Regions from separate parts of the Paenibacillus sp. FSL R5-0912 genome, predicted to be linked through region 1. Evidence: riboswitches for the same ligand, from Rfam matches in the RefSeq annotation. Region 1 holds a riboswitch; each other region holds the start of a gene.

Region 1 (10,401 bases):
CGTACGGCAACGTTGCACAGGATAAAGCTGCAATACGGGAAGCGATCAACGGGGGTGAGCCGGTAACGCTGGATACGGAGGTTCTGGGCAAAAGAGTGCTCAAGAGCTTCATTCCAATCAAACAGCCGGGAGCCGACGATTATGTAATTACTGTGGTTATGGATTACTCGCTGATCTCATCCGTAATTAAAGAGCAGCTGTTCAATAATATCACCACGTCCGTGCTGCTGCTTATTATCTTTTTCCTGGCCAGTTATATTATGGCCGGCTTCGTCACGCGGCCGATTCAGGATATACTGGCTAAGGTGAATGATGTGGCCAAGGGCAAATTTGAGCCTCCATTAAATGTAGAGAGCCGGGATGAACTCGGACAGCTGGCCCACCGGATCAACGCGATGACCTCCCACTTGCTGCAGCATACGGACCGGCTGGGACAGACACTGGAAGAGAATAGGGCGGTTAAAGAGCATCTCGAATCGGTGATTAACGGCACCTCCGATGCGATTCATACGGTGGATATGGATGGACGGATTATCAGCACGAACAGAGCCTTTGAAGAGCTCTATGGATGGAGTGCTGCGGAAGCGCTGGTCAAGACGCCATATCTGGTGCCGGCTACAGTACAGGAGCAGGAAGATGTCCGTTTGCGGCAACTCAAGAACGGAATGTCTCTGCCACCGGTAGAGACCGTACGTCTGAAACGTGACGGTTCTATCGTAGAAGTCAGTGTGAGCACCTCGGTGATCCGGGATGAGGAAGGGCAGCCGCAGTCTTTTGTACATGTATCCCGTGATATGACTGAGCGCAACCGGATTGAAGAGCTGCTCAGACGCTCTGAGAAGCTGACTACGGTCGGCCAGCTGGCAGCAGGAGTTGCCCATGAGATCCGCAATCCCTTGACCACCTTGAGAGGGTTCCTGCAGCTGCAGCAGGAGAAGAAGGTTCTGGTCCCGCTGCATATTGATCTTATGCTCTCGGAGCTGGACCGGATCAATCTGATTGTAAGTGAGTTCCTGATCCTGGCCAAGCCGCAGGCCGTTCATTTTCAGTTGAGGGATTTGCGGCATATTGTCGGCGATGTGATCTCTCTGCTGGATAGCCAAGCCCATCTTTTTGGCATAGAGTTTGTAACGTATTTCTCGGATATGCCGGCTATGGTGCACTGTGAGGAGAATCAGCTGAAGCAGGTATTCATTAATGTAATCAAAAATGCGATTGAGGCTATGCCTGACGGAGGGACGATTACCCTGGAGGAGCAGCAGCAGAATAATTCTGTGGTTATTATTGTTTCTGATGAAGGCGGAGGGGTTCCGGAGGATATGCTTCCTAAGCTGGGCGAGCCGTTCTTCACGAATAAAGAGTCAGGGACCGGGCTTGGACTCATGGTCAGTCAGCGTATTATACAAGCCCATAAGGGCAGTCTTGAGATCCGCAGTGAGTATGGACGGGGGGCGCAGGTGACCATTAAGCTGCCTGAAGCCGGGGAGAATAACCTTCCGTCAGGCATGTATATAGAACGGAGTGAATGACAGATATGAGAATTAATAAGTTCATCAGTGAGACAGGGTACTGTTCGCGCCGTGAAGCAGACAAGCTGGTGGAAGGGGGAAGAGTCACCATCAACGGTGAGACCGCTCTGCTGGGCAGTCAGGCAGAAGCCGGAGATACGGTGCTGATCGACGGCAAACGCCTGGAAACAGGCAGCAGGATCGTTTACATCGCACTTAATAAGCCGGTAGGCATCACTTCTACAACAGAAGGCCATATTCAGGGCAATATTGTAGATTTCATTGGACATGAAGAGCGTATTTTCCCTATCGGCCGGCTCGACAAGGATTCTGAGGGATTAATTCTGCTGACGAATGACGGGGATATTGTGAACAAAATATTGCGTGCTGAAGGCAGACATGAGAAGGAGTACGTAGTTACCGTGGACAGGCCAGTCACGCAATCTTTCCTTACAGGTATGGCCACCGGGGTGAAGATTCTGGGCAGCAGAACGCTACCTTGTGAGGTAACGCGGATCAGCGAGCGGGTATTCCGGATTATTCTTACCGAGGGCAAGAACCGGCAGATCCGCCGCATGTGCAGCGCGTTTGGCTATGAAGTGCGGCGTCTGCAGCGCATCCGGGTAATGAACATCCGGCTGGGCGCCCTGCAGACCGGGGAATGGCGTGATCTGTCACCGCAGGAGAAGCAGGAGCTTGGGGCGATGCTGAACTATGAGCTGCAATAAGGAGCAACGTATCAAGTGAGTAAATAAAGAGCTGTTCCGGAAGGCTGATGATGGCCTTTGGAACAGCTCTTTGTGCTTGATGTACTATGAATGTTCGCATTATTTACCGGGAGCGGCAACATCAGTTGTTTCTGTTGTTGCATCTTTGTATTTGCGGAGAACGGAAACTTCTACACGACGGTTCTTGGCCCGTCCGGCGGCAGTCGTATTCTCAGCGATGGGATGATATTCCCCGTATCCGATCGGACTGAACTTGACCGGGTCCAGATTGGGGTTAAGCAACAGAATTTTCATGAATTGAAGGGCGCGGGCCACACTAAGATCCCAGTTGGAGGAGTAGCTGCTATTGGAGATAGGAATATTATCCGTATGTCCCTGCACTAATATATCATAATCGGGAAACTGCTGCAGCATCGTCGAGATCGACTTGGCCAGCTGGCGGGAGTCATCTTTGACTATAGCCTGTCCCGAAGCAAATAAGGCGTTGTCGCTGATCGTAATCATTAATTGGGACTGATTCAGCTTCGTACTGAGCAGATCAGTCATTCCGTTATTCTTGATGTACTGATCGAATTGCTCCTTCAGCTTCTCCAGATCCTCCTGTTCTTTGGCACGAAGTTTGGAGATCTCGGAGGTGCCTGTATTTTTATCTATAACATTATTCAGTTTATCTTTTGAACCTTGGTCTAATTGAGTACTCGTAGGTGAATCCGAGCGGAATTCCAGTACGCCGCCACCGCCGCTAAGCGCTGAATTGAATGCTTGGGCCATTTGCTCAAACTTCTGGGCGTCCGTAGCACTCATAGCATACATAACCAGGAATAGAGCAACCAGTAGGGTCATCAGATCGGAATAGGGCAGCAGCCAGGATTCATCGGCATGCTCTTCGTGCTCCTCATGCCTAGTCTTTTTGCTCATTGGAGGCGCCCTCCTTCTCACTTAGCTTGGCCCGTTCGGACGGAGTAAGGAAGACGGAAAGCTTCTGATTGATAGCAATGGTGGAGACCCCGGACTGAATGGACAGTAAACCTTCTACCATCATCAGGCGGACTTCAATCTCGCGTTTGGAAATTCGCTTTAACTTGTTGGCCATAGGATGCCACATTACGTAACCGGTGAATATCCCCAGGAGAGTAGCAATGAAGGCTCCGGCAATCGCGTGGGCCAGGACGTCCATGTTGCTCATATCCCCCAAGGCGGCAATCAGCCCGATAACAGCCCCGAGCACCCCCAGTGTAGGGGCGTACATCCCGGCTTGGGAGAAGATTAAGGCGCCGGCTTTATGTCTATCTTCTGTAGCGTGAATATCTTCCATTAATACATCGCGGACAAATTCCTGGTCATTGCCGTCGATAATCATCCGCATACCGTTTCTTAGGAAATTATCTTCAATTTCATCAACATTGGATTCCAGCGCAAGCAGACCTTCACGGCGGGTGATCGATGCCCATTCCATGAACATTGTAATCAGTTCGGGCTTGCCGACCATCTTTTTCTTCACAAATAGGATCTTTAGCAGCTTAGGGAAATTCTTGACTTCCGACATAGGAAAGGCCATGAAGATTGAGGCGGCCGTACCAAGAAAGATAATTACATAGGCGGCGGGATTGTTCAAGCTTTCAAGCGGAGCATGCTTGAGTACCATCCCCCAGACTACTGCGATCAGACCAAAAACCAGTCCTAGTATTGTTGAAATTTCCATTTATGCACCTCGTCCATGAGAATTAAGAAGTGATCCGACTATACCGCGTTTATCATCCTTGAACCGCGGGAGGACACTCTGCACGTAACCAAATCACGTATATTCTTATTTATCGACAGCATTCCCTTTTTTGTGAAGTGATTTTTTCGGCTATAATGGATAAGGTAAGTAATTATTCATCAGCGAAGAAAACGGAGTGATTGACGTGGGAGTAAAGCATGGCAGAGATTACAGTGAAATTCTGGTTGAGCTGACAAGCGCAGTCGGACGGATTTCCGACGGGTATATTTTTTTCGAAATGGAGCCAGAGGAGTGGGAGAACCTGCCGGAGGAGTCGAAGCTGGAGGTATGGGAGGCGCTTGCGGAGGATCTGTTCTACGCACTGGGCAATGAGCCGGTGATTAAGGTCGGAAGCGGTGTTGTAATGTACGATAAAGAAACGCACCGGATCAATATTCTGCTCGGCGACGAGGATTTGGCGTCGGTCGTTCTGGTGTAGCCTGGAGGCAGCCGCGGAGCGGAGTTTGTCCCCAGGCATCTGCCCATGTTAAAATTGGGATAAGAAGTACTATTGGCCGGGATTTAAGAATACATTTAATCGAAAAAAATCTTTGGCCCGGCACATCCCTTGGACTTTAAGAAGCTGAGGGATGTTTTATTTAAAAGACAGGACTGCTGTGATGTAGCTAATTAAGCAAGGGAGGAAACAAATTGCCATTTACAGAGGAAGAACTGCGGGAGCAGATCGGCAAGCTGGAAGGCTGGAAATTGGAAGAGGATATTATGGTACGCAAATATATGTTCAATGAATATATGAAGGGAATTGCCTTTGTAGATGAGGTTGCTGCGATCTCGGAAGCGTTCGACCATCACCCGCATATCACCATTGATTACAAGACCGTTATCGTGCGTCTGCCTGCAGATGTGCAGAAGCTGGATATCCGCCAGGCCAATGAAATTAACGAGGCTTTTGAGAAAAACCGTTAGAGGACAGGATCCTTATGGAAATGACAGTACTGCCTGATCCATAAAAATGCCCGTGCAAGGATACCAGGTATCTTTTGCAGCGGGCATTTTGCTTTGGGCATGTTATTATTTCTTCTCGGCCAGCCATAAAGCGACATTCGCAATTTCCTCAGGGGCTAGTTTGTCTTTGAAAGAAGGCATCTGCCCGCGTCCCTTGGTCACAATGCTGTAAATCTGCGCCGCGTCATGCTGAGCGCCCTCCTGCTGCAGGTTCGGCCCTACACCGCCCTGAAGCTGATCCCCGTGGCAGGTGATGCAGTTGGCTTTTACCAGGGCCTCCGCGCTGGCTGCGTCCAGCACAACCTCAGGCATTGTAGGCTTGTTCTCTTCAGCCACCTCGGCTTTGCCGGGCAGGGTAAACATTAAGACCACGGCAAAGGCACAGGCGGCAAAAAACAAACCGCTCATGATCCATTTCTGCATCTGCATCCGTCCCTTCATGTAAGCTGCTTCCTTCATTATACCGGATGGTGAAGCGTTATCATAGTATTTGTGTCAAAAAAATGAACGAAACTCCTGGGAAATTTGCATACATACAGAAGTGGAATGCTATTTCTCATAGACCATACAATAAAATGGTTTATCGCCAGATGGAGTTCTTCGTTCATAAGTATCCGTTATGGTAAATCCGCATTTCTGGTAAGCACGGATGGCCCGCTGATTCCAGGTCAGTACCTCCAAATCGATCTCCCGTTCCGGATAACGCAACAGAGCCGCCTGAACGATGGCCTTCATGAAGAGATGTCCCATGCCATGACCGCACAGATCGGGCCGCATGCCGATTCCGAGCCGGACTACACCCTCCATAGGGAACAGCTGGGCGAAGCCGCATAGGATTCCCTGTCCGTTCACGATGGAAACGTATTGTTCGCTGCGAAGCTGCGGATCACCGAATTCAACACCGAGCGCCTGCATCTGCTCCCAGGGCATCCAGCCGTAAATATTATACGGGGGCCTATAGTTCCACTCACAGATCTCAGCGCCATGCCGCGACTCCATAGCAACAACATAAAAAGATACCGGAGAACTTATCATAAGCGGAGGCCACCTTTCAAGGGAACATTACTTCATTCTATAAATATTATATACAAAATGAGCAGGATTCGACGCAAAAACCTTGCAGATAGACCGGAACTTGACAAACGCCAAAAAATATTTTAGGAAAGGGCCGAATTGATGTTTTACAAATATAGAGCGGGGTAAGTAATTTTATAGACAAAAAAATAAGCCCTCCTCCAAGATTTCGGCAAAAATCCTGGAAAAGCGCTTATATTTAGGACAAATTATTGCACATCGTCATTGTCTTCGGAATCAGTAGCTACAGTCTTGTAAGCATCTGTACTCATAATCCGTTTGGCGCCAACGTAGCGGTTGACGTAGTAGCTGTCACTCAGCGAACTGATGGTTACACCACGCGAGGAAGAAGCATGTGCGAACTCACCGTCACCAACATAAATACCGACATGGGAAACGCCTTTGCCGCTTGTATTGAAGAATACAAGATCGCCCGGTCTCATCTCATCACGGGATATAGCAGTGCCCATCTGATATTGGGAGCCGGATTGGTGGGGCAGGTTAATTCCGATCTTATCAAAAACATACATTGTAAATCCGGAGCAATCAAAACCGTTCGTGGATACACCGCCGGATACGTATTTGGTCCCGATGGCTTTGTCGATAACTTTATCCATTTTGGAATCCGCGAAAGCGCTTCCTGCTCCAATGGTGAAGATGATGGAAAAGCTTAGTACTGCGGCTGCTAGCTTCTTCTTCAAAAGTAAATACCCCTTCCAAATGCCTACGAGGTTAGCTTAAGGGTTCGGTTGAAGGTCCCCTATGACCCCTCTTAGAATAGGAGGTCAATTCACCCAAAGTTGGTTCCCCCGTTTCCCTAAATCTTTAGGGAACTCGGCACGACTGTTGATTAGGATTAGCTGTTATTCAATACATGACAAAACCTTTGTTAAAAGCGATTCAATAATTACAAAAATGTTACTAAAAGCTCACTGCGATAATTGTAGCAAAGACTAGGGCGCTTGGCAATCACTTATAACATATTAATGCATTTTTTTTGCGTTTTTTAGAGTTATAGCTGCATAGAAAGACTCATATTTAACGCAGCGGGTGAGCTGTTGATGAATTTTCTTTGGATTTGGGATAAAAAGGTGTTTCAGGGCCTGCAGATGAGTGTAAAAGGTAGAATAAGGAAAAGGAAAAACCCGGAAATGATTACGGCAATAATCAAAACCGGGCTCGTATAAGTTACATTTAGATGTTAGAGGTACAAATATTCGAGGAAATGTTCAAGGGTTCAATCGTAAGCGACAGCTTGGTAGGCTGTTGTGCTCATTACTCTTTTAGCGCCAACGTAGCGGTTGGCCCAGTATGCCTGACTCAGCGAACTGATGGTTACACCACGCGAAGTGGAGGATTGTGCGAATTTTCCATTGCCAACATAAATACCGACATGGGAAACTCCGTTGCCCAGGGTATTGAAGAATACCAAATCACCGGAACGCAAATTACTCTTGGATACGGCTGTTCCAACGCTGTACTGTGCCTTAGAGGTGCGCGGCAAGGTCAGGCCGATACTCTTGAATACGTATTTGGTGAATCCGGAACAATCAAAGCCGCTGGTGCTGGTGCCCCCGGTTTTATATGACGTTCCAATGGTTTTTGAGATCACAGTATCCATTTTGGAATCTGCGAAAGCGCTGCCCGCTCCGAGTGTAAATACCATCACAAGACCTAGCGCTGCTGCGGTGCATTTCTTCTTAAAGTTCTGACTTCTCAAAAGATGTACTCCTTCCAAGGCCTGCGAGGTTAGCTTAAGGATTCGGTAGAAGGTTCCCCTATGACCCCTCTAAAGCGAGATCAATTCACCCAAAATATGGTTCCCCCACTCCCCGGTGCTGGGAATTCGGCGTTTTGTGCACCAGAATAGTGACATATCGACATAAGGTTAATGGCTTCGGTTACATAGCTGCATAATTCCATTTGAAAGATTACAAATTTGTTACTAGTAGTACAGGCATCATTGTACCAAAGGATTTACAGTTTTGCAAATGCACTTGTCGCAGCTGTAAACAAAAAAGAGTCATGCACCTCACCAGAGGGCGATGACTCTTTTAGTATGCCGTTTTGGCGGCCGATTATTGTGGGAATGATTTACTGGACCAGAGATGATACTGCGCGGCTATGCCCCACATTTTGAATAGAGTGGATGGCAGAGGGGCAGCCTGGCGCAGGAGCAGGGCCGGGAGACCCGGAAAGAAGAGCGCTGCAGCGCCGCAGAGGATCAGCATCACCAGACTTCCTGCGCCCAAAATGACGGATATCCCGATGGAGTGCAGAAGGACTTTCAGACAGATCAGCAGCGAAGGGAACATGCCCGTGCCTGCAGTATAACCAAACTGCATATACAGCAGCAGCTTGCGGATAAGGAAGAGGTAGATGAGCCAGCCCAGCACATAAGGCACGAGCGTCAGCAGCAGCGGATAATCGAGAATGCCGTTCAGAAGCAGACGGTACATCTTCGGCAGCAGCCAATAGAGCGGCAGAAGGACCAGCGCCCATTCAACGAGACTGAACAGCAGGACAGGCAGACCATAACGCTTCATCCCGGGAAAAAAGAACAGTCCGCGCTCCCCGGCGCGTTCCTGGTGAAGCTCATGCAGCAGGCCCGCCCGGATAAAGGGGGAGAGCAGCAGCCGCAACACAGTCAGTGCCAGGAGCAGCCATAGCCATTGCTGGACGTCCGGGTCCGTGTGCAATGCAGTCTGCCCTTCAATATAATACAGCAGCCTGCCTATGCTACTGCCGCCGGCGTTCGCATCCGGATAACGCAGCAGTACCGGAACGACGGCGCTTTTAATGAATTTGTACATGAAGTAGCCCCAGAACAGCCGGTAGATAAATAGCAGAATCAGGATATAAAATTGCTCTTTCATGCTGTGCCAACCGCGGGTTATCGAAATTTTCACAATCCTTCACCTCACCAGACAAGAGTTCCGAGCAGGGTTTCAAGCAATGTCGTCGCACTGAGCGTCCAGCGGGAAAGAGTAGTGTGCTCAAGCTCCGCCATTCTGAAATTATTAAGATGCTTGCTCTCCAGCAGTATGGAATGTCCCGGATCAATCTCGGCGGAGACCAGAGGTGCTTTATACGATAATTCAAACGATGTTGTCTTCCCTTCGCCGTTCCAGTATTGCTGTACCGAGTACCCGTCCGAGAAAATAAATTTTACAGGAACATCCCCATAATGGCTGCCCTTGTTGCTTACCTCAACTACAGCATCATATTGAATGCCTGCTCCGTTGCCGCCGTCCCGTTTAGCTGTGAGCCTGATGTCGTCTACTGTAAAATCAGGGGCTCCGCCGCTGTAGACATACTGGTCAAAATAAGTCTGCCAGGATTGCTTGGTCACTTTCTCCACAATCTTCTGGAAGTCAGCGGTCGAGGGATGCTTGAAGCGGTATTTACGGGTATAGGCAGCGAGAATGGCATCCATGCTCTTGGCTCCTGCTAACCGTTCGATGTCACGGAGCACCAGCTTGCCCCGGATATAGACATTGCGCGTGTAGGCATCATCTCCGGTGTATTTCCACGTCTCCAGATTGAGCGGCTGCGAGGAGGAGACCAGACTGGACTGCAGCGGAAGGCTTGAGGCAACGCCATATTCCTGCTCCATCAGCCGATCTTCGGCATATGAGGTGAAGCTCTCATCCAGCCACGCCTCCTCGAATTCATTGCTGGCGACCATGCCATAGAAATACTGGTGACCGATCTCATGGATCACGGTCCGTTCAAGCGAGGTGCCGGGCGATGCCTCGGCAGCACCGAAGGCAGTGATCAGCGTCGGATATTCCATCCCCCCGGCCCCATTGCCAGATTCAGGCGGGACTACAATGGATAAGGTGGAGTATGGATACGGGCCGTACCATTTGCTGAAGGCGGTCAGGGCAGCCTCTGCGGCCTGGAAGTAGCGCTCCTGAAGATCCTTATGCAGCGGGTCCAGATAGAGCTTGATCTTTACTCCGGGCACCTGCGGCGCGGAGAAGGCCTTCTCGGCAACCACAAAATCCGGCGATGCCGCCCAGGCGAAGTCATGAACATCATCTGCGTAGAACTGATAGATTTTGCGGTCCTGTACCAGCCGCGCGTTCTTCACCGGAAATCCGGTGGCGGCAACCTTGTAATCAGACGGGACGGAGATGGTTACATTGTAAATACCGAAGTCACTGTAGAACTCAGATGTGCCATGGTACTGATGCAGGTTCCAGCCTTCCTCCTGTGCTCCTCTTGTGCCAGCAGGCTCGTAGACGCTGAGCTTGGGGAACCATTGGCCGGCCATGACGAAGTTACCGGCGGTTCCCATACGGGCGAATATTTTCGGCAGCTTGACCTCAAACTGGAGTTTGAGTGTTACGCTCTCACC
Region 2 (10,401 bases), 2.2 Mb from region 1:
CGGCTTGATGGTCAACCCTTGAACCAGCAGGGAGAACAAGACAATACTGAAGGTTAAGACCAGGATATTCTCCCTGCCTTCAAATGATGCCGGCAGACTCAATGCGAGTGCAATGGAGAGACTTCCCTTTAATCCGCCCCAATTCAAAACAATCTTCCAGGAGGCCGGAAAATTCTTCAGAAACCTGAGACTGGCATACAACGCAATGGTCCGTCCTGCCAGTACGATAAGAATCGAAGCGACAATAAGCAGCCATTTATCAGTAAAATCAATATTTCTAATCTCAAGTCCAATCATCAGGAAGATCAATGAGTTAGCCACCAGGGTGATGACATCCCAAAATGAATTGATATTTACCTTCGTGGTCTCTGACATACCTATCCGCGAACCGTAATTTCCAAAGATCAGCCCGCTTACCGCGACAGCAATAACTCCGGATACATGAAAGTGCTCCGCGATAAAATAGCTTCCAAAAAACAGCAGCATGGAGAATCCGATCTCCAATGGGAAATCATCATAAAGACGAATTAATTGCGAGAACAAATATCCCATTATCGCTCCGATAAGGATACCGCCTAAAGAAAATTTTAGGAACAGCAGAATTCCGCTGCCAACCCCTACCCAGCCCATTTCCATATAAGACAGCAGGTACACCGAAGAGATTTGAAACAGCACTACAGCAATCCCATCATTAAAAAGAGATTCTCCTTCTATAATAGTAACAATATTCTTCGGGACACCCAAAGATTTAAAAATCGAAATCACACTAATGGGGTCTGTCGCACTCATCAGCGCAGCAAAGGTGAAGGAAACAATAAGCGGAAGGCCCAGCCCCCAATACACAGCCAAGCCGATGATGAGAAATGACAACAAGGTTCCTCCAAAAGCCAAAGCCAGCACCGGCTTATGTTGCTCCCGAAGATGGGAGAAAGGAAGCTTTAAGGTGGCATCCCCCAAGAGAATCGGTAAGAATAATGAGATGATGATCGCCTGAAAGACATGCGACTGGGTGATGAAAGCCTCTGCTTCCACCAAAATAGGAATATGCACAAACCCCAGCAGCAGCCCCACCACTACAAGCGCGATGGAATAGGGCTGATTCATTTTTTTGGCAACTGCAATGACTCCCATGGATATGGCAAGCAGAATTAATATCTGAATAAATACATCATCAAACTGATTCATATAACACCCCATATATTGTTTTTTAGAGGAAAGATTTCTTCAGCGAATCAGTATCCACATCTATTCTATTATTAGCAAATCAGCTGGCAATAATCATCTATCTCCCTCCTACTTGCCGGCCGCCGCCCGCTGAAAACTATGCTGTTCCCTAAGATAATCCAGCAATATACGGTTGAAGAGCTGGGGTTGACACAAGTGACTCGGATACATGGCATCTTCAAGGATCGCTAGGCGGGCAGACGGATACTTGCCGGCTGTTCTTTTCACCTGCTCCAATGCCCATTCATTCTGATTCCCGGATACAACAAGAACAGGAACCTGCAGCCGTAACGCGAATCCGTAGCTGTCCGTTTGTCTAAGTGCCAGCCGCTGCATAATTAATTCAGTGGTCCGTTCATGCACAAGCTCTTTCCTGAGAATATGATAAGCTGAGAGCCATTTATTGTAGGTGATGCGTAAAGAACGGATAAACATTTCGGCAGGAAGATAATGGGCGGCCCATGCGCAGACCTCGAAGATTCCTTTCACTTTCCCGCCTCTAGCTGTGTATTCTCCCTGGAAATAGCTGTCCACCAATACCATATTAATCACCCGCTCAGGGTACAGATAGGCGAATTTCTGGGCGAGCACAGCACCACTGGAACAAGCTACGATAACAGCCCTCTCTACAGCCAAAGCGTCCAACAACAGCTTCAAATCTTCACATTGTGTGTCTACGATCCGGCTAATCTCCACATCCATTTTCCCCGATTGTCCGTTCCCTCTTAAATCGAATACGACCACTTTCGCACGCTTGCTGAAATAATCCGCTTGCGGGTCAAACAGATGATGGGAGGTCGAATAATCATGAATAAAAACAATGGGCAGACCGCTGCCCGACATCTCGTAATACAGCGACGTTCCATTCACTTCAATATGCGGCATAACCAATGCATCCTCTCATGAACGCTTGCGGGGTTAGCTGCCGGATTCGGGCCCTGAAAGTAGCCCTACTCGTTTATCCGAGATTCACCCCATATAACCTGGTTCCCCCGCTTCCTATAAGGAATTCAGCGATTAAGTATTATTTTGCAGACGTTTCCTGACTTTCTTCCCCCAGGACCTTCAGATCATCCTGTATGCTCCCCTTCCACAAGGGGACTCCGGAACGGTAGGCTGCCCGGCCATTTAAATGGCCTGCCACCGGTGAAGTGATGAATACAAAAACAATCGCCAGCAGCAGCTTGACATTAACCGTTCCGTCTTTAAACCAAAAGTACAGGAAGCCTCCTGTCAGCAAGCACAGTACCCCGAAGGTTGCACTTTTGGTAGCCGCATGTGAACGCAGGTACACATCAGGCAGCCGGACTAAGCCGAAGGCACTTAAACCGCAGAAGACTGCACCAATTACCACAATAATGGAGCTAATCAGTTCACCTGTCATTCGGGTTCCCTCCATCTTCTATAACGGCTCCCCGTTCAATATATCTGGCCAGTGCCGTTGTTCCAATAAACGTAAGAATACCGATAACCAGAATGACTTCTAGAAAATCCTGGGTATCCAGCAGCATACAGAAAACGGTGATCATAGCGAGTATATGAATGCCTATCGTATCGAGTGCGGTAACCCTGTCTGAACGGGTTGGCCCTTTCAGGAGACGGAACAGGCATGCCAGCATCGCCAGCGCCAGAATGATCATGGCCACAGTTAGTATAACTTGGATCATTACCGGGTCACCTCCATAATTGCCTGTTCGAAAGTGCCTCTAATCTGCGTGACCAACAGCTCTGCATCTTTAATATCAATAGCATGAATGTACAGCGTCTTGCCATCCTTCGAAACATCAAGGGTCAGGGTTCCCGGTGTCAGACAGATCAGGCACGATAACAGCGTAACCTCCCAAGCCGAGGTCAAGGCAGTCTCATAAGCAAAGATGCCGGGACGTATAGCCAGCTTCGGACGGATGATATGGCCGATGACCACGAAATTCGAGACCGTAAGTTCACGGGCAAAGATCAGCAGAAGCTTCAGTATAGCCCATATACGTATGAGATAGAATGGCCGGGTCCGGGCCAGGGATTTCGTCAAAATCAGCAATAATATAATACCGAGCACATAGCCTACGATGAAGCTTGAACCAGAGCCATTGTTATTTATCGCCATCCACAGAAAGGCAATCAACAGATTTAACAGGAATTGTAGGGCCATCTTCTCTACTCCTTCATTATGGCTTCAATGTATAGCGCAGGTGAAGCCAATACCTCTCCAGCCTGCGATACATAAGTATACACGGACTCGGCACCAACCCCCATTGCAATCACAAGCAGCAGGAGTCCGGCGGCAACAGCCGATGCAGCCTTCAAGCTCACTTTAGGCAGCTCTTTCACAGGTTCATTTCCCCAGAATGCCAGCCTGAACACCTTCATCAGGGAATACAGCACCAGTAAGCTCGATCCTAGTCCAATTAAGGACAACGTCAGCATTCCCTCAGCCAGAGCTCCGCGGATGATCAGGATTTTGCCGGCAAACCCGCTCAGCGGCGGAATACCTGTCAGGGCAAGCGCAAGAGTAAAGAACATCCAGCCGATGAACGGATACTTTTTAATCATCCCGCCCATACTGCCTAGCCGGTCAGTTCCAGCTGCGGATATAATTATCCCGCCCAGAATAAACATGAGTCCCTTGGCCAGCATATCGTGCAGCAGATAGAAGACCGCCCCATTCAATGAATCTGCTGTCCCAACAGCAAGTCCAAAGGCTACAAACCCAACGCTGATAATGACGTTATAATTCAGAATCCGCGGGATATCCTTATACGCGACTGCCCCCAGGCTACCGAGGATCATGGTAGCAGCAGCCATCCAGGCAATCCAGGCATGGGTGAAGCCGGGATCGTTAACAAACAGCAGCGTGAAGGTGCGGATGATTGCATAGAGTCCAACTTTGGTCAGTAGAGCACCGAATAATGCTCTGACAGCCGGCGGAGGCGCACTGTATGACCCTGGAAGCCAGAAGAACAGGAACAGCCCTGCCTTTAGGGAAAATACAATCAAGAACAAAACAGCAATCACATTAAGCACACCGCCTTGTCCCGCTTCAGCGATACGCTGGGACAGGTGTGCCATGTTGAGTGTTCCTACTGCTGCATAGAGATAAGCTACCGCTGCTACAAACAGTGTCGAGGATACGATATTAATGAGCAGATATTTCGACGTTTCTCTTAGCTGAAGTTTGGTCCCTCCGAGTGAGATAAGCGCATAAGAAGAAATCAGCATAACCTCAAAGAAGACAAACAGGTTGAAAATATCCCCGGTAAGAAACGAGCCGTATACCCCGACCAGCAAAAACTGAAAGAACGTATAATAATAGAACCTCTCCCGCTTCTCTCCGATGCTGCCGAAAGAATACAACAGAATCGCAAAACTGACGATCGAAGCCATCATTACCAGCAACACAGCAAACATATCACCTACAAATACAATGCCGTACGGAGGAGCCCAGCCCCCCATCTGCAAGGTCTGTATGCCCTCAGAGTGGACACGTGAAACCAGCAGCACTGCAACCAGAATGTTCAGCAGACCGCTGAGCGCACTAATCACGCGCTGAAGCCGGATCTTCTCTTTGAGAAAAATCAGGATGACAGCCGTAGTCAGCGGAATGAGAATCGGGAGTACCAATAGATTGCTCATTCGTTGTCCTCCTTAATGCTGTCCATTTCGTCAGTACCCAGCGTCTGGTAAGACCGGTACGCGAGTACGAAGTAGAAGGCGGTAACCCCAAAGCTGATTACTATGGAGGTTAGAATCAATGCCTGCGGCAGCGGATCAACATAAGTATCCGCTTTGCCCAGCACAGGGGCCGCACCCTTTTTGAGCCCGGCCATTGTGAGCAGCAGCAGATGGACACCATGCGTCAGCAGGGAGGTTCCCAGCACAATGCGCAGCAGGCTTTTGGACAGAATCAGGTATACACCGATCGTGAAGAGAATGCCGACCGCCACCGCCATTAGGAGTTCCATTTCTTTTCCCCTCCGATCGATAAAATGATGTTCATCGTCACACCGACTACGGCCAGGTATACGCCAAGGTCAAACAGGACGGCAGTCGCCAGCTCCGTATCACCAAGCACAGGCAGATGAAAATGGCCGAAAGCATGACTTAGAAAAGGAGCATCAAACAGGAATGAGCCTGACGCTGTTAGAATCGCCAGCAGGAGTCCGGAAGCTGTAAGCAGCCGGTAATTCACAGGGAGTACCTTGCGTACCTGATCCATTCCAAATGCGATTGTAATGAGGATCAGCGCAGCAGAAGTCATCAATGCCCCGATAAAGCCTCCCCCCGGATGATTATGTCCGGCAAAGAACAAATACAGGGAGAATATCAGAATAATGAGGACAATCCCCTTAGACATCGTCTGCAGAATCACGTCATTGCTGCGCAGCGGTAACGTCCCCTTCTTGGCGGGCTGGAGCGGCGGCAACTCCTCCTCCATTCTCAAATGAATCAGACCATAAATGGCCAGTGAGGCGATGCCAAGCACCATGATTTCAAACAAGGTATCAAACCCGCGGAAATCTACCAGGATGACGTTGACAACATTCTTGCCGCCAGCCAGGTTGTAGCTTTCTTTCAGGAAAAACTCGGAGATAGGTTCAAAAGGACTGGTACCCATAGCCGCCAGAGCGATCAACGTCATTGTAATACCGGCTCCAAGCGCAATGATCAGATTAGGCAGCTTAAAGCGCAGCGGCTCCCTCTGCTTCTTCAGCTTCGGTAAATACCGGAAACAAAGAAGGAACAGAATGACCGATACGGTCTCTATAATCATTTGGGTGAGTGCAAGATCCGGTGCCCGGAAAAGAACGAAAAGCAGCGTCACCATATACCCTACACCACCGGTGAATAGAATCGCGTTGACACGTGACTTGGCAAATGGAACCGCAAAGGCAGCCAGCAGCATTGCTGCTACAACAGCCGTTTCATAAAAAGACAATGAGGCATACTGCTCCATGCCGAAGCTTATGCCTGGCTGCCGCAGCAGAACTGTGAGTAACGAAATGATGAAAAAGCTGAAGATATAGAGCAGGTAATGGCGATTGGAACCTGTCATATAAGCATCGGTCAAACGTCTTGAACCATTCTCGAGCAGTCTTAGCGAGAAGTCATAGATACGGTTCAGCGTATTGCGTCCGCTTGCTTCGCGGTCCAGTACCCGCAGCCGGGTATAGATTCTAAATAACAGCGTACCTGCTGCTATAACGCCGAGGGTCATGAAGATTTCCGGTGTCCAGCCATGCCAGAAATGAATAGATACCTCAAAGGCTTCTTCCGGTGCGAGTAATCCCGTATGGATGGAAGACATTGCCGGTTCAATCAGCGTAGCAGAGACCAGGTCAGGGAAGAAAGCAAACACTACAGCAAGTGAAATTAGAATCACCGGTGACAGCAAGAGACCCAGTGGAGCTTCATGCGGAACTTTATCCAGTTTGTCTTCCCTCAGCTTGCCGCGGAAGGTCTTGAAGACAAAGATCATGCTATATACAAAGGTAAACACACTGGCAATCCAGGCAATTACCGGAAAGAGCTGCATCCAGTATCCTGAGCTCAGGATGTCAAACTCCCGGATATTGAGCACAGAGGTGAAGAACATTTCTTTACTTAGGAATCCGCTGAATGGCGGCAATCCAGCCATGGAGAACGCCCCGATCAATGCGACAGAGAAGGTGACCGGCATGAGAGACATGAGCCCTCCAAGCTTGCGCAGATCGCGGGTACCCGTCTCGTGGTCAATAATGCCCACAACCATAAACAGACTGCCTTTAAATACAGCATGATTAATGAGATGAAAGAGCGCTGCTGTAGTAGCCATCGTATAAAACACTGCATCCCCCGTGCCGGTAAAGAAGGCTGCCGCCGACCCGAGTCCCAGCAAAGACATGATCAAGCCGAGTTGGCTGATCGTGGAGTACGCCAGTAAGGCCTTGAGATCCGTTTGCCGGATGGCTTTGAACGACCCATAGATTAGAGTTACTAGCCCTGTGACAGAAACGAGCCAGAACCACTCGGATTGTCCGGCATATAGAGGGGTGAGCCGTGCTACCAGATAGATCCCCGCCTTAACCATGGTAGCCGAGTGAAGATACGCACTGACCGGAGTCGGCGCTTCCATGGCATCAGGCAGCCAGATATGAAATGGAAACTGGGCGGATTTCGTAAAGGCACCCAGGAGAATAAGCAGCATGGACGGGATAAACATGGCACTTTCTGTCAAGGCTCCTGCCTGTGCAACAATCTCGCGGATACTATAAGTGCCGGTCATTACATAGAGCAGATTAAATCCGGCAAGCATCGCCAGACCGCCAAACACAGTAATCAGCATGGACTTCATTGCCCCATAAGAGGATCTTTCCCGGCGGTGCCAGAAGGCAATAAGCAGGAACGAAGAAACACTCGTCAATTCCCAGAATCCGTACAGCACCATCAGATTATCTGACAGGACAACGCCCAGCATTGCTCCCATAAACATGAGCAGGTACATATAAAACTGGCGGATTCCCTCCATCAGCTTATCAAGATAATAAATGGAATAGAGCACAACCAGGGCACCCATTCCGGTAATGAGCAGGACAAAGAGCAAGCTGAGTCCATCCAGCACCAGAGATATATTCACCCCAAAGGACGGCATCCAGGTGATATTGTTTACAATAGGATCTCCAGCCCGGATGGCTGGAATTCTCGTCAGGAAATAAATGAAGAGAGCCGCGGGAAGGGGCAGAGCGATCCAGCCCAGGTGAAAACGTTTATTTCGCTTCAGCAGCAGCATAAGCGCAGCCAGCAAAAACGGAAGTAGGATAATCATATGCAGCAAGGCTTAATCCCCCTTTCTAGTTTTGGTATAATCCGCTTAACGGGGCTTAACCCATTCGTTCTGTACAATTCTCAAATATTGCGCTTCACCGTTTCTGACGATTTTGAACAGGCCGGTATTGAAATCCGTATCGAGCTCACGAAAGAAAACCCCCTTTATGGGTTCAACTCCATCCGGTTCATCCATAAGGATATGGCGGTCGCCCTCTTTGACTAGATACGCAGAGAATCCTTGCTCATGGGACTTTTCGAGCAGCTCCGGATATCGCTGCACCGCAACGATATGAAGATCAATCGGTCCCATCCGCTCCAGCAGCTCATTGATGAAGCTTCCCCTCGTAATCTCCTGCCATAGCGTTTGGCTTGACTGTCCGAGTACAATTTGCGTTATTTTGTTATCCTTTGCAGTCTCCACAATCACATCAGCCGTTTTTTTGCCATTACATTTGCGGATCACAAATTGTCCGCCGGCCTCCTGGGTCTGTTTCTCCCAGCCAGACAGGTACTGCTGCTTCTCCCGGTTATATTCATTGTCTCCGGATGCATCTACTGTAAGCACAATCAGCGGAGCATTGAGCAATTTAGCCAATTGTCCTCCACGCTGTATTAACCGCTGCCCGTGGGGGCCATAATGCACACACACCATGATGCTCTCATTGTTCATTTCCATTTCAAAACCTCCGTGACAGTAAATTTATTCCAGAAAAAAAGCACAAAAAGAGCCCGCTGTTGGCAGGCTCCTCCGGTTAACTCCGTATACAATTATTGCAATTATATAGTCACCGGAGGAGAATGTAAAGGAATTTGCAGTGAATAATCCGGGAAGCATCAGGGGAGCCTGTGTGAAAAGGAGGAATCCCTCATGTTAATACGTAAAATAATATGCTGCCTTTCCCTGTTCGCCGCCATGTTGATACTTGGCTGGAAAATGGAAAATTTATTAATTTCTCATACGGCAGTATCACAAATAAGCAGCTTTTCCGTTGAAGAATTTAGTTTCCATACCGAAGGCTTTACTGATACGCCCCCAATCAGCGTACCCTATCTCCCCAGGGAATATGTGAGAATTAGACGTACGCTAAGATAAAGTGATTATGCTTCCCTCTGTTCACTTATTTCGGGTAAGATAGGGGTTAACCCTTGAATAGAATGGGAGCAGAGAGATATGTTGAGAAGAAGTACCCGGATATTAGAGCTAGAAAATGGGACAATCCTTGAATATACAATAGCCGGATCAGGGAAGCCCATTTTGCTTCTTCACGGTGGGCACTCCAATTGTCATGAAGAGTTTGGATACAAGAATCTGTTAGAGCAGGGCTATTCGATTATTACTCCTTCGCGGGCTGGTTACGGCTCAACAAGCAAAGAACTAGGGCTTTCGTTAAATACGGCTTGTGAGGCTTATCTGCAATTGATCAATCACCTTGATGTATGTACAGTTCATGTCGTTGCTGTATCCGCTGGCGGACCCAGCGGCCTAACCTTCGCATCCCTCTACCCCCACCGCGTCAGCAGTCTTGTCCTTCAATCTGCCGTATCCAAAGAATGGCATACTCCTAAAGACACTATTTATAGAATGGCCAAACTATTGTTCCATCCGGCCACAGAAAAATATACCTGGAAACTTGTCTCCTTCTTCAGCCGTACATTTCCAAATTTCATTCTAAAACAGATGGTACCTTCATTCAGTATCCTTCCTGTACCTGAGGTCTTGCAACAGTTCAGCCAAGAGGATATCGAACAATTTATCGCCATGAATCAGCGCCAGCGCTCCGGCCATGGGTTTATACTTGATCTTGAACAGAGTGCAGCCTTTACCCCCTCCAAACTACAGAAAATTCTGTGTCCGGCCCTGATCATGCACAGTAAAAATGATAAGGCTGTTTTACCGGAGCATGCATTGTCTGCTCATCACCATATCCCCCAATCCACACTATGCCTTCTTGACTCATGGGGACATTTGATATGGCTGGGCAGTGGAGCCCGGAGCGTTGACACGGAAATGAATAAGTTTTTGAGCTCATTACCTACTGTCTGAGTCTTATAATGATTACTTTCAATCAATATCTGCTTCCAGTTTTTAGGCTCTAGCCCATTTTTGCAAGCTTTGCAATCTTTTATATAGGCAGATGCATATGATTAAAGTACACACTAAATCGTAAGAGGAGAATTGAGTATGTACCCTAATTCATGCAATCAAAGTTATCAGCCTCAATACTATAATAATTGTTACCCTGATGAAAAAATAAAATTAAGAGATTATGGACAATGTCCACTTGTAGTGAATATTGACCAGGCAGCACGTCAAAACCAAAATTACCGTACGGCCTTATGGACAGGGAAATATTTCCAAGTAACTCTAATGAGCAT
Region 3 (10,401 bases), 1.9 Mb from region 1:
TGCCCACCTGCGTAGACAGCTGGAGCTGCGCGCTTGCCGGATCGATCAGCTTCACCCAGGCAGAGAGGGTATATTCGCTGCCCTTGTCCACGTACTTCTCCACACGCAGGGAAGGCCCGTGCCAGGTAGATGTCCTGCCTTCCACCTTCAGTGCGTAGGCACCATCAGCCGTATGATTCTCTTCATTGGTCACCGTAAGCAGCTCGGTTCCCGCTCTGCCAGTGAAGCCGCCTGCTGTCTGGTCTTCAAAGGTGATCGTATTGAATGGTAAAGCCGGGTCCCGGACAGGTTCCTCCCCGCCGCCTGGAGCGCCCTCTTCAGTGAACAGAATATCTCCAAGGTAGAATGGCACTGCGGCCCCGGCCTCGTTGGAGTTGATGCGTAAGGCATAATCCTTCTTGCTGGTATCGACCGTAAATTTCTTAGTCAGGATTACGGATTCCCCTGCTTTATAAGGTACTGCTGCATCGTTGGTATAGTCGTCTACCGTCTGCAGAGCTGCATTGGCACCGCTGGGGAGCGCAACATTGGCGTCAACGTAGACGACCGCAGTGACGGTGTACGTTTGCCCGTTCTTGAGGCCGACATCCGAGAACTTAAAATCGACCGCATCCCAGTTATTTACCCGGTTGCTTACGTATAACGCTGCCCCATCGGCATTTCCGTCAAAAGGAACTCCCGTGACTGCACTAAGGCTGGCGCCTCCGGATTGGACAGCCTTGCCTATGCCGCCCCCAAAGGTTTCGTGATAAACCATGGCCGGGGCCTCTGCTGCCTGAGCAGCGGGAATATACCCGCCTGCCGGAAGAAGCAGGACGGCCGCCAGTAATACGAGAGAGACTTGCTTGATTATTCGCTTCATGCATTGCACTCCTCTGTATGAATTTGGATTTCTTTTGAGTTAAGCGCTTACAGTTGTATGAAAGCTGCCCCCTTCTCAACCCAAATCGTAGCACAATGCCAAAACCGCGTCTTACCCGAAACTAAAGATTGTACCGTGCTTTTTATAGTTCATTTCCTGGAGTGTCACAACTAAGAAGGACCGATCTATCACGTTATAAGTCGGATGCTATAGAGACCGGATTAATAGCAGTTGGATTTACTACACTTGCTGATAGGCGAATGTCCTCTGCTTAATCAAAAGCAGTTGGATAAACAGCACTTAAATCATTCCATACCATTCAAAGTAGTGAAAACCAACCATGTTAGATGCTGTTTTTCCACTTGCTTCAGCACATTGCTTAGAAGTTGACGAATTAAGATACGTTTATCCACTTGCTTGCCTGAAGAAGCCGCTCCTACCGGAGAACACTTGGACCGCCTAACGTAGCTCGGCATCGTATCGTGCAGCCTTCATTACACCACCTGCAGGGAGTCTGTACACTATGCGAAAAACACAAAGCAGCGCTGCCTGGTACCGGGAGCAGCACTGCTCTGTTGTCTGTTTCATATATGGGAGATACGCCAGGGGACAGCCTTATCACCAGCAGCTATCATATCAGCTTGTGCGCAAACCATTTCTCGCCTCTGAAGCGCCATAGAAAAACAGCTCCGCGGACCGCCCACTCGCAGTTCATCGCCAGCCAGACCCCCAGCACACCGTAGCCGAGGACGATCCCGAGTATGTAACCGAATATAACCCGGAACAGCCACATCGACAGCATGGAGGTAATAGAGGTGAAGCGGGAATCCCCCGCTGCCCGCAGCGCGGACGGCAGAATGAAGCTGACCGCCCACAGCGGAATCTGGGCAATGGCATTCACCAACAGGACTATAAACAAGTCGTCAATGATCTCAGGAGGCGGAGAGAAGATCGACACTAGCGGATGGAACAGCGGCATCAGGATCAGGGCGACCAAGGCATACGAGGCTGAACCGATCCAGAGGAAGGACTTGATGAATTTTCTGGCATCTGCCACATCCCCCCGTCCGATGCTTTGGCCGACCACCGTTACGATCGTCAGCGACAACGCACTGGCCGGAATCTGAAACACCATCGCCAGCGAGCCGGCAATAGCATTGGTCGCAATAGCATAGGTGCCCATACTAACAATAAATATCTGGGTCAGCAGCTTGCCGCCATTGAAGAACATCTGCTCTGCTGCAAATGGAACACCGATGAACATAATTCTGCGCAGCATGGAGAGCGGAACATGGAACAGGTCGCGGACCCGCACACGCAGTACCGTGTCAATCTTGAACAGGTACACCAGGGCAAAGATCATGCCCGCATACCGCGCGATGTTGACCGCCAGTGTCATCCCCAGCACACCCATATGCAGCAGGTTAATGAAGACTACGTTCAGGAGTACGTATAACAGATTCATGATCAGCGACAGCATCAGCGAAGCCCGCGTCCTGCCGACGCCACGCAGCGCACCGCACACAGCCTGAACCACCGCGATCCCCAGATAAGAAATACTGCTGCCGATCATGTAGATCCGGGCATTATCCAGCACATCGGCGGAAGCTGTTCCGAACAGCAGGTTCAGTATCGGCGTGTGGAAGCCCATAAGCAGAATTCCGATTCCCACGGCGATCAGCGATACCGAGGTGACCGAACCCGCCGTAGCCTGGGATACCATCCGGTCGTTGCCGCTGCCTTTGTACTGCGCAACGACCACTGTCCCGCCGGTAGCAATGGCAACGAACACGTTGATCAGGAAAATATTCAGTGAATCTACCATATTCACCGCACTGACCGCCGCCATGCCGGATGAGCTGATCATCGCAGTGTTTACCAGATTTAGCCCGATGATGAAAGCCTGGTCAATCAGGATCGGAATAAATAAAGCTATAATTTGCCGGTAATCCATCCCTTCCCCGGAAAGATACTTCTCCAGCCATTTTTTGGCCGGCAGTCGAGCCTGAAGCTGCATAAACATATCACATTCTTTTCTGTAGAATAATTGCGGGCAGACTGTACATTCCTTCCAGTTTACTACAAATCTAACTTCACGTCTGTAACCAGTGAGAGAAACCCGGAATACAAAAAAGCAATAAATCCGCAATTCTCCATTAACGAAAGAACGGCGGCTTTATTGCTGCTGTATATGAATTACTGCTCTTTATCCCGGCCAAGCAGTCCGCTGAGCGCTTCGGTCACATTCATACCGGTAAGCGTCTGGGTCAACTCAGGAACCTGGGCCATTATTTTGGCAATATCGCCGGTAATTTTGTTCACGCCTGAGGTAGCTCCATCCTGGGAAATCACTGTAATCTTATCCACCTTGGCGAGCGGGGAAGCAATTTTCTCAGCCAGCTCCGGCAGTATTTTCAGGAATTCCACGGTAAGCGCAGCTTGTGTGAACTGTTTGTACGCTTCGGCTTTCTTCTCCAGGGCTCCCGCTTCCGCCGCTCCGGCCAGCTGGACAATCTCCGCATTCGCTCTCCCTTTCGCCAGCTCAGCTTCTGCCGTGGCCAGTCCGCGCTTGGTGGTTGTCGCTGCCTCGGCTTCCGCCTCAAGAATCTGCCGCTGCTTGGCGGCTTCGGCTCTCATGATCGTAGCCTGGTTCTCCGCCTGGGCAGGCTTGATCACCGTTGCCTCCAGCTCCCGCTGTCTCAGCTCGACTTCGATTTCCCTGACTGTCCGGTTGGCCTCCGCTTCCATCTGCGTGATTTTGACCTGTTCGGTAACGAGCGATTGCTTAATTTTGTTCTGCTGCAATTCATACGCAAGATCCGCCTGAGCCTTCTTCACTTCTGTCTCCAGCTTGAAATCCGCCTGCTTAATGTTCAGTTCCTTCTCGTACAGGGACTCCTTCGCGCGGGCGGCGGTTCCCGCTTCAATGGTGGCCTGATGTGCATTGGCTTTGGCAATGGAGGATTCCTTCTCCGCCTCGGCCTGCTTGATCTGAATATCGCGTTCCGCTTCCGCCTTGGCAATGCTGGCATCGCGGCGGATGCGCTCAATTTCCGGAACCCCCATATTGTCGATGTACCCTTTGTCATCCGTAATTTTTTTGATGGTGAAGCTGACGACCTCAAGCCCCATCTTGTCGAGGTCCTCCGAGCAGGTCTCCCTCATCTTGCTGTTGATTTCATCAGGCGTCTTGAGGATGGATTCCACCGTCAATTGCCCGATTAAGCCGCGCAGGTGGCCCTCCACCGAATGCAGGATAATTGTCTCGCGGTCTTCTTCGGGCCGGTCGATGAACTGCTCACTGGCCGTCAGAATAGCGGTGGGATCGCTTTTGATTTTTATCTGGGCGACCGCCTCCAGGTTGAGCTTGATGCCCTGCCGGGAGAACATCGCCTGCGCTGGAATGACATCGAAGCTCATCAGCATCATCGAGATGGTCTTATTGTTCTGGAAGCCCGGGATGACGAACGTCCCGCCGCCCTGCACCACTCTTTTACCGCCGAGACCGTATACAATCATCGCCTGATTGGGCGGGACTTTTTTATAAGCGGTCACGATACTGAACAAAGCCAGCAGAATAACAACAACAATGCCCGAGATTAAATAAAGAATAACCATTTGGTCCGACACTCCCCGTCATTTATAATTCTCCGAATTCCCTCTCGAAGAGGGTTACTTCCGCCATTCCCTTATCCACCTTCAAAATAATCACCCTGTCGCCCTTCACGAGCTGCTGGCCGATTGCTGCCCGCACTCCAATGGAGCGCATCGTTCCGTGCAGCACATATTTCATTTCCCCGGCTGCCCCATCCGCTGCAGGTACACTGACGTATCCAAGCTGCCCTGCCTGCTCATAATCCAATTCATTCATGCTGCTGTCATACCGGGTCATCACCCGGGCCAGCACTGCATACATCAGACACCCTGTCAGCAAGGCTATCATGGTGCAGATCAGCACTACTGCAAGCACGCTCATTCCGCTGAAGCGGCTAAGCATATAACCAGCGCCGCCCCAGACTGTGACAAACACCATCAGCGGGAGTATAGGCACAAAGCCCGGCCCCCCGGCGTCACCGCCCCCCGCATGCAGATGACCCGCCAGGCCATGCCCATGAAGTCCGCCGCTGAGGAGCAGGAGCAGTCCGACCCAGAAGCACACGATAAATGTAGTTAAGATAACGATCACCTCCTTAGGCAGTTCTGATCACAATATAAATAAACTTTTCCCGTTGTTATATGAATTATCCGTCTTAATTCAGACCGTCTCCCCCTGCTGCCTGCACAGCAAAAAGACCACAGCAGCAGCAGGGCTCTCCGTGGTCGGTTAATCGATCATGGCGCTCATCCTCTCTCTTCGAGGCTTACGGGGTTAGCTGACGGATTCGGGCAGCGAGATTGCCCTACCTTGCCGGAGCACCGTTATACAGCATGCAGCAAGGATTCACCCCAGGTGTGCGGCCGCTATCTGAGCCTAAGCCGTAATCACCGTTGGTTCCCCCGTTCCCATTACTGGAATTCAGCCATTTGAGAACAGTTAAATTTCATTCGGTTGTTGATTTGAATCTTACGCCTGCAGCCATTTAATGTAAAACGCTGCGGTTGACAAAAGAAGCCAAAAATGCCGTTCCTGCACGAATGAAGGCGTATACTTTGCTTTCGCTCTTAAGCGGCCGATGATTTACTCCTTTTTGCTCCGTTTCTCTGGAGCAGTGCTGTTACATAGCAAAGAGGCTGACCACCTGCATTCCCTCTGCCGGGTGTAGTCTTTTTTATCGGATACTCGCTTCTGCTTATACGCCAGTCTTCTGTGCTTCATCCAGCTGCTGCAGCTGCTCTATCTGATGCAAATGATTAAGCAGCTGCTGATAGTGGTCGGCTTTTTGCTGGACGGTAAGCACCATCTTCTGGAACTGCCCTGCATCCTGTCCCGATTTCTCCAGAATACGCAGCAGATCGCCATTGATCTGCTCCACATCCTCCATGCTGCTCTCCTGCGATTCCTGAATCTTCTCCAGATGCTGGAATACCTCTTCCTCCGCTTCCACGATCTCGTTCATGTATACCGTGGACTGGCTGATCTTCGCATTCGTCTCTGTCATCGCCGTTGTCCCGTCACCGGACTTGCTGTGAAGCTGCTCCATCACCTGGGTCATCCCCGAAAGGGAGCCCATGATCTCCTTCACATGACTGCGCGTGCTGTCGGCCAGCTTGCGGATTTCTGTGGCAACCACCGAGAAGCCCCGTCCGTGCTCTCCGGCCCGCGCCGCCTCGATCGCTGCATTCAGCGACAACAGATTCGTCTGCTCAGCAATATCCGTAATGATCTTTGCCAGCTGCTCGATGCTCCGGAAATGCCCCCGCAGGTCCTCATTCAAGCTGACAAATTCAGTAAATACCGCCGAAGCCTTCTGCATTTCCGCCGAGATCTGGATATTGGCCTCTTTGGCGAATTCAATTTTATTGGAGGAAAAAGAGAGGCTGCCATACATTTCATTGATGAGATCTTCGGTCTGTCCGCTGTTGGTCTTCAGATGCTCCAGAAGCTGCTGGGTCCCGCCGATCTGGCTGATCAGCTCACCGCTGCCCGCCCGTAAAGCCGCAAACTCCTCTACCAGCTGGGCCTCTTCCTTAAGAATCTCGTCAGTTTCGCGGCGGATCTGTCCGGCCAGGGTATAGGCGTGCATCCCATAGGATTCAGTGGCTGAAGCGTCGTTAGCGGCAGCTGTCCTGCCAGTATTCTCTGGAGGCTCAGTAGCATTAGCCGCTGCTCCAGCTGTCTTTAGCGTCCCGGCTGATTGTCCGGAGCTGTCCGTTTTTTCAAGAACGGCTAATGTATTATGACTTTGAACAGCTCCGGCAGAGATGCTTTTGCCCCATGAAGTGCGTAATCTGGTTATCCACTGCATAATCAATCTACTCTCCCTTATTCAACCAGCAGCAGAATCATGGTCTGGTTGGCATGCTTTTTATAATATTGCTCTCCGTAGCTGATGAAACCTGTAGTGTTGCCGCAGAATCCGAGCATAGTCCTGTCAAAATCCGCCCACAGACCGTCCCGGATGAAGAGCTGGTCCCGCAGCGTACAGTTAATGTTAAGCACAAAGGAAGGCTTGTACGGGCTCCCGCCCAGCGTCTCCCCCAGCACAGCAAGCGGATCTGCTGCACTCAGCACCTCTACATAAGTACTAGACATAACCTGGCTGTAAAATGTGACAGAGCCATCCGGATTAATGGTCATCGGTGAGGCGATGATCAGATCGTCTTCGTATCTTTTGCCCAGCGGGCTGCTCAGGAAATGCTCTGCCAGCTCCGACTCCGGGACACCAAGCACGCGCGCGTATTCTTCCGCAGCAGGACGTCCGTTGAAGGAATACACCGTTCTGCCGAACACATCGGCTTCTGTCACCAGCAGCGTTGTCCCGGTGGGAACATAAATATTTTCTTTAACCAGTGCAGTACGACCCGGCATATTGAAGAAAATCCCCAGGTTCTGCACCCGGCGGCTTCCTATGTAAATATAAGTCTCTCCATGCTCATCATCCGCTGCACTACCCCCAATAATCTTGAACTCCGGGGCAATGAAAAATAGCGAGGAGAGGATCGTCTCCTCCATCGCGCCTGTACCGTCACATAGCAGCAGCAGAAAGGCATTAGAGTTGCCTTGTACTTTGTGATATGAGGCACTTAGCACATTGCCGCTAAGCACGGGCGGATGCAGGATCTCCACAATATCGGCTATCCCTGATTCGTATTCGAACCCAGTGACTACGCCGCTGCGGTAGCCCTGCGGGGTATATTCGCCTTTGGTTGAGCACAATACCGCCCGGGAGGGTGCATGCCGGGACAATTCGCTGACTGCCGCAGCGGAAGCGAACAGCACCAAGCCTCTGCTGCTATCCAGTTGTTCCAGATGCCGCTTGGCTTCGCCCAATGTGTTAAAAGATAAAGCTTTCATTATGTATATCAACCTTCCTCCGCGGGAGTTCCCCCTGCAAACGTTACTGAAAAATTAAGCTTTAATTTTCAATACTTCTTATGGTAAAACCAGAACCGGGCCTACTGTCTGTGAATAATGTCGCAATCCCCTCGCCAAAGCCTTATTTCCGGCGCAAAAATACGGCTGTCACGGGTGACTAAGGTTGAGCGGCTTACAGAAAGGCTGTATCATGAACATACTGTAGATGCGATGGATGCGATGGATGCGATGGATACGATGGATGCGATGCTCAGAGCCGGGCATCACATTAATAACAGAAAGGAAGTGTGAGGCCATGACTTATTCACAGCGTTCCAGTCACCCTGCTGCCGCATCGGACTACACCTATCTGGAATACCAGATCGAATTAGCTGCAGAAGAATTGGCGGTGGCAGTAAAGGCGCAAGACGAAGCGCGGGCAAAGGCCATCCGCGAGCAGATTGCCAAACTCGAAGACGAGCTGGCGCTGCTTGAGGATTAAGCCGGATTACACCTGATTAAGCCGATTAGTGTAGTACCCTCACTTCTCAATTCGATTCTATCTCTAACAACAGATCATGTGATAATGATTATCAATGACAAAAAGATGTAGATTCCAGCAGCGCCGCAGGAGCCAACTGTTTTCTCAAGCACCGATATTCATTCGGTGCAGGGCCGGGCTTCCGGCTGCTGCGGGGAATATGAGGCTGTGCTGGGTGTGTGCTGGGTGTGTGCTGAGCGTTCTGACCGACAGCGAATGAGTTTTTTGAGCAAAGATTAAGCTTTACTGCCCGTCCAGGCAGAAATGTTGTACGTATTACAACTCTGCCCCCCTAGTTTCCACGGAGTTTGAGGGGATTGTTGTATGAAATATAGGCGTGTTGATTTCCCAAAAAAAGGGACGAAAAAGGCCGCCATTTCGGGTAATGGTAAGTACGACCAAACCAAACCGAAATGAGGCGACCTCATGAATAAATATACCCCATTTTTAGCCGTTTTCAAACAAGTGTAACACCGGAAGAAGTCCAAATGGTGACCGGACAAACCGAGGACTACGTGGATAGAGGAACCAAAATGACCGTCGGGTTGCTGCTCAATTACTTTGTCCAAGCCTGCTACCACAAATGGGACGGATTCCGGCAGAGTGCCCGCTTAGGCCCAAGCTTTGACTTGCCAGAAATTCATTACTCCACCCTTTCCGGCAAGGCCGGTGAAGTCCCTTACGAAATCTTCAAACGTATCTTTCAACTGCTCGTCACGAAATGTAACCGCCAAACCCGGCGGCATTTGAACCTTCCTAAAGATCTTTTGCTGATTGACTCGACTACGGTCACGGCGGCGAACTCTAGAATGCCTTGGGCCTCGTACAAAAAATTCAGAGGGGGCATTAAGCTGCATGTTGCTCTTTCGCATGGCCAGCGTTCACCCCTGAACGTGAAGGAATCGATCGCGAAGCGCAATGACGCTCCGTTTGGAGAAGTCTTGGCAGATACGGACTACATTTTGGTACAGGATCGGGCGTATGGAAAAATCAGCAGATTGGATCAATATGTGCTCCAGGGCCAGTCGTTTGTGATTCGACTCAAAGACAATCTCCATTTGGTGAAGCCAAGAGAACTCCAGCGACCCGCAGAGGGAGAAACGAAAATTGTTCGTGATATTACTTGTTATATCGGTCAAGGGAAGTGCCAATCTGCTCAGCGCCACCGGGTCGTAGAATTTGAAAATGACCGGGGTGAAGTCGTACGGGTCGTGACCGATTTGAGAAAAGAGTCCGCTCATGTGATCGCTGAAATCTACAAGGCACGCTGGGAAATTGAAGTCTTTTTCCGCTGGATTAAACAGCATCTGAACGTGCCATGTCTATTTGGAACCACCGAAAATGCGGTATACAGCCAATTGTTTGTGGCCCTTGCTGTCTATGTGCTTCTGAAACGCGTTTATGATGAAATCCACCCCAACGTGCCTGCCTTTGCTCAACTGACCCTTTGGGAATTTATGCAGCATTGGCGTATATTTAGTCTTCCGCTGGAGTGGCAGGTTCAACTTAGTCTGCTCAGGAACAAAGGGGTTTTGGGGATTATATCCATCCCATAATATGGGGAATCAACAGGCCTGTATGAAATACAACAATTGTCAGGATAATCCGCTTGAAAGAGGGTAAATGTTGTATTTCAGAGTCAATTTCATAATTCAGTTTGCTGAATAGTTAGACTCGGCCCCAAATCTGAGGTCATTTTTTAGAAAATCAGGCTACTTGCTGGGATTTGCTCAACTGTTTGTTCAACTTGTCCAATGCAAACTTACTAAGATTGTAAGCTAGTGTACTGAGCTGGAAATCGACACTTGCCCGTACGCCGCGGTGACGTGTGCGTTTCATGCCAAAATACTCTTTGAGATAGGCAAAAACACGTTCCACTGCCGTACGCTTTTTGTACAGCTCTGTAAAGCTTTCGCTCCCTCTTGCGGGATAGGTATGCTTACGCAAATCCGTTTGGATGCGGATTTTAAACACCTTTTGGCATCCGGAACCCAGTAGTGGGCAGCCTGTGCACTCGCTCGGCTGGGTATACTTCAGCGTTTC

What was found. Region 1 has a riboswitch for cyclic di-AMP ahead of R50912_RS00490 (C40 family peptidase). Riboswitches for the same ligand answer to the same signal wherever they lie in the genome.
Region 2: it holds a riboswitch for cyclic di-AMP, as region 1 does, so the genes downstream of both, R50912_RS33500 (alpha/beta fold hydrolase) here and R50912_RS00490 (C40 family peptidase) in region 1, are expected to answer to the same signal.
Region 3: it holds a riboswitch for cyclic di-AMP, as region 1 does, so the genes downstream of both, R50912_RS08580 (NfeD family membrane protein) here and R50912_RS00490 (C40 family peptidase) in region 1, are expected to answer to the same signal.

The regions. Positions count from the first base shown of each region.
Region 1 is NZ_CP009282.1:95,432-105,832, forward strand. It holds gene R50912_RS00445 (ATP-binding protein) at 1-1,529, shown strand, start outside; gene rluF (23S rRNA pseudouridine(2604) synthase RluF) at 1,535-2,236, shown strand; gene motB (flagellar motor protein MotB) at 2,336-3,154, opposite strand; gene motA (flagellar motor stator protein MotA) at 3,138-3,938, opposite strand; gene R50912_RS00465 (hypothetical protein) at 4,144-4,437, shown strand; gene R50912_RS00470 (4a-hydroxytetrahydrobiopterin dehydratase) at 4,650-4,925, shown strand; gene R50912_RS00475 (c-type cytochrome) at 5,031-5,387, opposite strand; gene R50912_RS00480 (GNAT family N-acetyltransferase) at 5,514-5,999, opposite strand; gene R50912_RS00485 (C40 family peptidase) at 6,248-6,739, opposite strand; cyclic di-AMP (ydaO/yuaA leader) riboswitch at 6,745-6,888, opposite strand; gene R50912_RS00490 (C40 family peptidase) at 7,276-7,704, opposite strand; cyclic di-AMP (ydaO/yuaA leader) riboswitch at 7,762-7,900, opposite strand; gene R50912_RS00495 (hypothetical protein) at 8,117-8,914, opposite strand; gene R50912_RS00500 (M1 family metallopeptidase) at 8,959-10,401, opposite strand, start outside.
Region 2 is NZ_CP009282.1:5,568,447-5,578,847, forward strand. It holds gene R50912_RS23640 (cation:proton antiporter) at 1-1,185, opposite strand, end outside; gene R50912_RS33500 (alpha/beta fold hydrolase) at 1,294-2,109, opposite strand; cyclic di-AMP (ydaO/yuaA leader) riboswitch at 2,117-2,250, opposite strand; gene mnhG (monovalent cation/H(+) antiporter subunit G) at 2,249-2,608, opposite strand; gene R50912_RS23655 (Na(+)/H(+) antiporter subunit F1) at 2,598-2,891, opposite strand; gene R50912_RS23660 (Na+/H+ antiporter subunit E) at 2,891-3,373, opposite strand; gene R50912_RS23665 (Na+/H+ antiporter subunit D) at 3,379-4,854, opposite strand; gene R50912_RS23670 (Na(+)/H(+) antiporter subunit C) at 4,851-5,183, opposite strand; gene R50912_RS23675 (Na+/H+ antiporter subunit A) at 5,171-8,023, opposite strand; gene R50912_RS23680 (universal stress protein) at 8,069-8,701, opposite strand; gene R50912_RS35245 (hypothetical protein) at 8,894-9,118, shown strand; gene R50912_RS23685 (alpha/beta fold hydrolase) at 9,200-10,069, shown strand; gene R50912_RS23690 (cupin domain-containing protein) at 10,208-10,401, shown strand, end outside.
Region 3 is NZ_CP009282.1:2,032,680-2,043,080, reverse strand. It holds gene R50912_RS08595 (glycoside hydrolase family 10 protein) at 1-862, opposite strand, end outside; gene R50912_RS08590 (MATE family efflux transporter) at 1,494-2,879, opposite strand; gene R50912_RS08585 (flotillin family protein) at 3,059-4,480, opposite strand; gene R50912_RS08580 (NfeD family membrane protein) at 4,503-5,048, opposite strand; cyclic di-AMP (ydaO/yuaA leader) riboswitch at 5,206-5,394, opposite strand; gene R50912_RS08575 (methyl-accepting chemotaxis protein) at 5,653-6,768, opposite strand; gene R50912_RS08570 (FIST signal transduction protein) at 6,786-7,817, opposite strand; gene R50912_RS34870 (hypothetical protein) at 7,992-8,129, shown strand; gene R50912_RS08565 (hypothetical protein) at 8,134-8,319, shown strand; gene R50912_RS08560 (IS4 family transposase) at 8,793-9,914, shown strand; gene R50912_RS08555 (transposase) at 10,066-10,401, opposite strand, start outside.